DNA from 3 places in the Fundicoccus sp. Sow4_F4 genome. Region 1 is predicted to be linked to each of the others. Evidence: riboswitches for the same ligand, from Rfam matches in the RefSeq annotation. Region 1 holds a riboswitch; each other region holds the start of a gene.
What was found. A riboswitch is a leader RNA that binds a small molecule or an ion and turns the genes downstream of it on or off. The one in region 1 is predicted to bind cobalamin.
Positions count from the first base shown of each region.

Region 2: another riboswitch for cobalamin. It lies ahead of ACTQ5J_RS08760 (glutaredoxin family protein); the one in region 1 lies ahead of ACTQ5J_RS06370 (DUF4430 domain-containing protein).
Region 3: another riboswitch for cobalamin. It lies ahead of ACTQ5J_RS05505 (methionine ABC transporter ATP-binding protein); the one in region 1 lies ahead of ACTQ5J_RS06370 (DUF4430 domain-containing protein).

Region 1 is NZ_JBQKLQ010000003.1:169,064-171,330, forward strand. Features, by position in the region: gene ACTQ5J_RS06365 (ECF transporter S component) at 1-399, opposite strand, end outside; gene ACTQ5J_RS06370 (DUF4430 domain-containing protein) at 375-821, opposite strand; adenosylcobalamin (AdoCbl) riboswitch at 981-1,131, opposite strand; gene ACTQ5J_RS06375 (ABC transporter permease) at 1,213-1,950, opposite strand; gene ACTQ5J_RS06380 (ABC transporter ATP-binding protein) at 1,947-2,267, opposite strand, start outside.
Region 2 is NZ_JBQKLQ010000005.1:102,778-105,044, reverse strand. Features, by position in the region: gene ACTQ5J_RS08765 (putative quinol monooxygenase) at 28-369, shown strand; adenosylcobalamin (AdoCbl) riboswitch at 752-894, shown strand; gene ACTQ5J_RS08760 (glutaredoxin family protein) at 1,052-1,276, shown strand; gene ACTQ5J_RS08755 (ribonucleotide-diphosphate reductase subunit beta) at 1,288-2,267, shown strand, end outside.
Region 3 is NZ_JBQKLQ010000002.1:332,423-334,689, reverse strand. Features, by position in the region: gene ACTQ5J_RS05515 (phosphoribulokinase) at 1-19, shown strand, start outside; gene ACTQ5J_RS05510 (hypothetical protein) at 155-442, shown strand; cobalamin riboswitch at 602-796, shown strand; partial or broken gene ACTQ5J_RS05505 (methionine ABC transporter ATP-binding protein) at 925-1,443, shown strand; one part of gene ACTQ5J_RS05500 (IS3 family transposase) at 1,459-2,267, opposite strand, start outside.

The sequences.
Region 1 (2,267 bases):
TGAAATAACAAAGCCGTACAGCAAACCTGTCAGAAAAGCAAAAGCAATAAACAGGCCACGTTTCAGTAGTGGCTGTAGGCGGTTTGATCGGTAGACCGGTCGCAAACAACCCGTCACTAATATAACGACTGTAAACGCAATAAATTGTGACATTGTCCAAGGACCCATCCCTAGAAACATATTGGATAGTAACAAGGACAATAAAGCGACAACCAGCCCGTCAACAGTCCCCATCACTAGCGCAATCAGTAAGAGAATCGTCGTCATTGGCTGAACATTAGGGATAAACTGGAAGAGCAAGCGCCCAACATGACTCATGGCGGTTAGGGCAGCTAAGACAGCAATTCTTTGAACGCTAAAGTATTTTCTTGGTTTTATTCGAAGGCCTCTAGTTTCCATTCAATTAAGTCACCTGCTTGTAATTCAGTTTCTGCCGCACCGGTTTCGCCCATTGCACCGTTGACATCAAACATCCACCATTTGCCTGCATCTTCATCTTGTTCTACGCCATTAATGGCTGAGATAAAGCCGCCGTCTTCTGTGATAGCATAATGTTCTTTCATCACATCTAATAACAGTGCACCTTCTTCGACTTCGACTACTTGTTCACCGTCTGTAATTAATTCGCCATCTTCCGTTACGGACACTGTGACCTCAACTAAGTCAGCATCTGTTTCTGAACTCGCAAGCTCTGAGCTGACCTCGCTTTCAACGACACTTGTCGCTGTATCAGCTGACGTGTCAACTTGGGGTTCTGCAACCTCTTGACCACACGCTGCTAAGACAAAAGATGCTGATAAAAGTAATAACCATTTTTTCATAAATAATTCCTCCTTAGTAAACTTAAGCTTTGATAGAAGCCAATTATTTGCTAAAACAGCGACACAAGCAGAGCTATCTGAGATGTTTTTCATCCAGTCTATAAAAAACAGCCATACCTTGTATGCAAAAAAACAGCCTATGTACCCCTACATAGACTGCTGCACGATTCTATTCTGCCTCGGAATAGTCATCGCAAAAATTAGCAAACTGAAAGAAAGATCTGACTACATGTTGTCACATGATTACAGTGGCGGGACCGTGTTGGAATTGAACCAAACTTCCATCTTTCAGCTGTCTTTGAACGGTAATTCTATCTCAATTTATCTTAGGTCAAACGCTCGTTTATTTCAAGTCTTGACAGAAAGAAGTAAGGAAAATTTAACAGCTACTTCAAGCTTGCCACTTGATGCTGAGTGTTTGAACGAGGCCCAATAAAGCGAACAGGATATTGCCTAGTAAGCTAAGTAAAACGATGCCCGCATACAAGGCAATATAATCCGATTTGAACCAACTCGTCATAATAAAATAGCCCAAACCCCACTGGGTGACATAATTTTCTACGAAAAATAACGTTGCCATGCTTGTCCCCAATGTTAATTTTAAGGCCGTCAATAATTCTGGTGCCACACATGGTAAAATAATATACCTCAAAGTCTGCCAAGCATTAAAGCCAAATTGCCGGGCTTGTTGCAAGTAACTTTTTGGCAAATATTTGACTGTATCACGCAAAGGAATGTAAATATAAAACGCTGCTACTGCAATCATTAAGGCGACTTTTGACAGCTCACCTAAGCCTAATAAGAGTAAAAAGACTGGCAAGAAGGCCACCCGTGGAACTGGATAAAACAAATAGACGATTGGCGTTAACAACCGATCAACAAGAGGGACACTGCCTGCCAGTAAACCCGAGGAGGCGCCAAAGAATAAAGAGCCCGCGACTGACCATAAAATCCGCCACAAGCTAGCTTGAATATGTGGCCACAAGCTCCCGCCAAGCGACTCACGCCACAAATACTCAAATACATGCCAAGGATTTGGCACGATAAATGCCTCCAACATACGGTAAGCGCCATACCAGACAAGCAGGACCATACAAATAGCATAAACCTTAGACAGCATTTGTTTCATCGCTGATTGCCTCCCAAAAGTTGTCGCAGTAACAATTGTTGCTCAAAATAATGGGCCTGTTGCCGGTAATTCTCACTGGCAGCTAAGGGATTCTGTAAACTTTTTATGACGCTGGCTTCTTCCATCACCCACACATTCTGCCCAAGAAAAGCCGCTTCCTCGATACTATGCGTGACCCAAACAATCGTTAGAGAGTGTTTCTTTTGCAAACTAACCAGCAAGTCTTGAATTTTTTCTTTCGTCAAAGCGTCCAGGGCGGAGGTCGGTTCGTCCAAAAATAAATAACTGGCCTCTTTGGCTAGTAATTGCCCTAAGGC
Region 2 (2,267 bases), on a different contig from region 1:
AATTATTCTACAGAAAGGAGTTTGAGTATGATAAGCATCAATATTTATTACACTGGAAAAGCAGATAAGGCCCAGCAATTTGCCCGTGAGATGAAAGAAAAAGGACTAGTTGATCGGATTCGTCAACAAACAGGCAACTTACGCTATGAGTACTTCACGCCACTTGGCCAACCAGAAACAATTCTTTTAATCGATGCATGGGCTAAGCAATCATCACTCGATGCGCATCACCAGTCCCCGATGATGGATGAAATCATTGCCTTGCGAGAGAAATATGGCTTGACGATGACCGTCGAACGATTCGTTAGTGACACTAATGGAATTCCCGAATATGATGCGACCTTCATTCGCGAGTCGCAAGCGGACTAAACTGCAATTTCAAGAGAAGATTCCAGACAGGCATATCATGATTTATCTAGATGATAGAAATTATCTGTTGGAGTATGACAGTGAGATAAAGAGTGCGATTATAAGCGAAAGTTTAAGTAAGTAATATTTGGTCAGGTAAATTTCCATGTCCTTATCACTTATTTGTTGAAGCACACGATGCGAGTTTGTAAAGCATGATAAAATCAGTACAAAGGTAGGGCGTTCGTGATTAATACAGATCTTAAAATGATGATGCGGATAAAGTAACTGACAGAAATAAATTTAAAAATTAGAAAAACCCGAGATTACGATGATGTAATCTCGGGTTTTTCTCTTGCTTACTTGTCTAGATAATCAATTATTTCAGTGTTGGTCAAATAGACTTGCAGTAAATCTAGATTAAGGTGAAGCTGGTGTAAATCCAGCACAGTCCCTATGCTACTGTGAGCCATTATTTAATGGCAAGTCAGATCTCCATCTATGAACAATAATTGTTACATCTCAGGGTTTTGTAACATTTGTTTATATCTGTTTGCTTATTTTGGACATTTTGTGTCCTTTTTTAAGTTTGAAGATTATGACAAAGGCCTGGGAGCTTTCTGTACATAGTCTTTTTTATTGGCTAAAATTGTGCAGGAACTTCTGGAGGAATATCCTGTAATAAATTTTAGAGGAGGCCAGCATGAAGAAAGTCGAGCTATACACCAAAGATGGTTGTGGTCAGTGCCAGCTACTTAAGCAGTGGTTAGGTATGAAAAAAGTTACTTATAGTGAAGTGAATGTCAGTCATAATGAACCAGCCCTTGAATTACTTCAATCACGTGGTATGACATCTTTACCACGCATAAGGATTGATGATGAATTCATTAAATATAGTGAGTTTATTGATATATTAGATTACTTATAAAGGAGCAGACAATGATCAAAACAGTCATAAAACGTACGGGTGATATCGTAGAGTTTGATAGAGAAAAAATTAAAATCGCGATCACTAAAGCTAATAATGAAACTAAAGAAATGACAGAAGAAAATATCGAAAGTGTGACACAGAATATTATTAACGGGATTGATCAAGAATCGCTCGATGTAGAAACGATCCAAGACTTAGTCGAAGAAAAGCTCATGTTGAACCTGTTTACTAAGACCGCCAAGGCTTATATACTTTATCGCCATGAGCGAATTGAAGAACGGAAGCCAGATATTTTTAAAGGCCGAAAGAATCTGAAACCCTTTGAGTATCCAGAATTAGCGTTATACAAAGAAGCGATTCAACACTCCTACTGGCTGCATACGGAATACAACTATACGAGTGATATTCATGATTATAAAATTAATGTCCAGCCACATGAGCGGACCGCGATAAAGAATTCTATGCTAGCCATTGCCCAAATTGAAGTAGATGTTAAAGAATTCTGGGGGGATTTGTATAAGCGTCTCCCTAAACCAGAACTTGCGAATGTTGGCTTTACCTTTGCAGAATCCGAAGTCCATCATAGTGACGCTTATGCCCATCTATTAGAACTATTAGGTCTTAATAGTGAATTCGAACGAATTGAAGAAATACCTGCACTTGACCATCGCGTTAACTATTTGAAGAAACATAATGATTATGCCAGAAATGGTAGCAACCGGGATTACACGATCGCAATTTTATTATTTTCGGCTTTCATTGAACATATTTCTTTATTCAGCCAATTTCTAATAATTATGGCATTCAATAAACACAAAAATCTGTTTAGTGGAATATCCAATGTGATTGAAGCGACTTCTAAGGAAGAACAGCTTCATGGGGAGTTTGGGATTGATCTCATTAACACGATTCGCAATGAGCAACCCCAGTGGTTTGATGAAGAGATGGCTCGAGATATTTATGAGTTATGTCGCGACGCATATATTTC
Region 3 (2,267 bases), on a different contig from region 1:
AGAAAAATTTGAGGTCTAGTGGTCAAGGTCATATGGTTGTGAAAAGGCAATTCCAACGCGCGATAAAACGTTACGGTGTCTGACACTATACTTTGAGTTAAAGGAATAGAATCAGAATGAATTTTTGCAGTCAAATAAAGTTGGGAGGATAAGCATGATGAGCAATAAAAGTGAGAAAATCAATCCAAAAAGCATCAAGCAAAAGAAAATAGAAGTAGTGGATGGCTACACAATCAAGTACCATGCAAGTGGCGAGACCATCTGGTCAAAAGGCAAAATAGTTGACGACCAACCAGAAGGCTATTGGGAATGGTACCGCATTGATGGCACCATTAAGCGTTCAGGCTACTTTGAAAAAGGAGACCCGGTGGGCGAATGGATTACCTATGATAGCAAAGGTGAACCATATAAAATCACCCAACGTGAAAAAAAGCGAGGCTGAAAGTTTATTCCAGCTCTCTTTCTATGTAAGACAATCTGTCTAATTGTGCTATTAACCTTACTTTATAGAAATCTAAATAACCTATGATTAGCTTAATGAATATGTTGCAATACTACATGTAGTGTTAATGGGCTTAAAATATAGTGTTACAATACAATATATAGTGCCTAATTATTTGGCGGCATCGCAATGCCTTAAAAGGGAATCCAGTTGAAAGCTGGAGCTGCCCCCGCAACTGTTAGTGTGGACGAATCAGTAAACCACTGTATCACCTAGCTGTAGGTTAGGAATACGGGAAGGGCTGTAGTAGGACGAAGCATGAGCCAGGAGACCTGCCAAATAATTTAGTTTCTATTTTTCGGGGATGGAAAAGAAGAAACGATGGAATTCTAATACAGACTCTCTATCGTTTTTTTGCCGTTCATCCATAGATGAGCGGTTTTTATTTGTAAGTAAATGCAGTATTTAGAGGAGGTACATATGTGATTGAATTACGTGATATAGATGTGATTTTTCATGACGATGATCGTGTCGTCACAGCGGTGAAAGATGTTTCGATGGCAGTCGAACAAGGCGAGATCTTTGGAATTGTTGGTTATAGTGGTGCGGGGAAAAGTACGTTAGTGCGGACGATTAACTTGTTACAAAGACCAACTAAAGGAACAGTCAATGTCAATGGACAGAATTTAATGGAGTTAGCACCTAAAGATTTAAGGGAAGCTCGTAAGAAAATTGGGATGATTTTTCAACATTTTAACTTAATGGAATCACGCACGATTTTTGAAAATGTCGCTTTCCCATTAAAAGGCAGCGGATTGAATAAGAAAGAAGTGGCTGCGAAAGTAGCTGAATTGCTCAGCTTAGTTGGTTTGAAAGAAAAAACCGATAATTTCCCTAGCCAATTATCAGGAGGTCAAAAGCAACGGGTTGCGATAGCGCGTGCCCTCGCCAATGATCCAGATGTCCTGTTGTGTGATGAAGCAACAAGCGCCTTGGACCCTGTAATAAAATAAAATTTAAGCTGCAACCTGATTCCGAAACTCCAATGGTGTCAGGTTGTTTAATTTAGATTGGAATCGTGTTTCGTTATAAAACCTGATGTAACTATCGATAGCTTCTACTAATTTTTCATAAGTCAGAAACTTTTTTAAATGGTAACATTCACATTTAAAATGGCTAAAGAAGCTTTCAATAGGCGCATTATCTAACACTTCACCTGTACGCGACATACTCCTAATATATCCTTGTTGTGTCGTAAATTGACGATATTCACCAGAAGTATATTGACTACCGCGATCGCTATGAATTAAAATGCCTGTTTCAGGTGCAACCTGAATTGCTTGATTTAAGGTATCCATCACTAAAACGGTATCATTTTTTAAGCTCACTTGATAGGCAATAATTGAGCCATCATAAAGGTCCTTTATTACACTTAGATACGCTTTCTGACTCATACCAAAGAAGAGATGAGTAATATCTGTGACCCATTTTTCATTGGGTCTATCTGCGCTAAATTCACGATTCAGTCGGTTGGGTTCTATATTACGATAACTCGCTTGAGCACTATACCCCTTTGCGCGGCGAATATGGGACTTCAAGCCCATTAATTGCATTAAGCGGCGAATCCTTTTCAAACTATAATTTCTTGAGTGATAACGATTAATATGTATCTGTACACGACGATAGCCAAAAATCCCCTCATATAATTGGAAGACCCATTCGATTTCAGCCATTAGCCAGGCATTTTCTTGATCTAGTACGGTTTCTTCACGATTTAGCCACTTATAGTAGCCGGACCGTGACACCTCTAATAAATTGCATAATA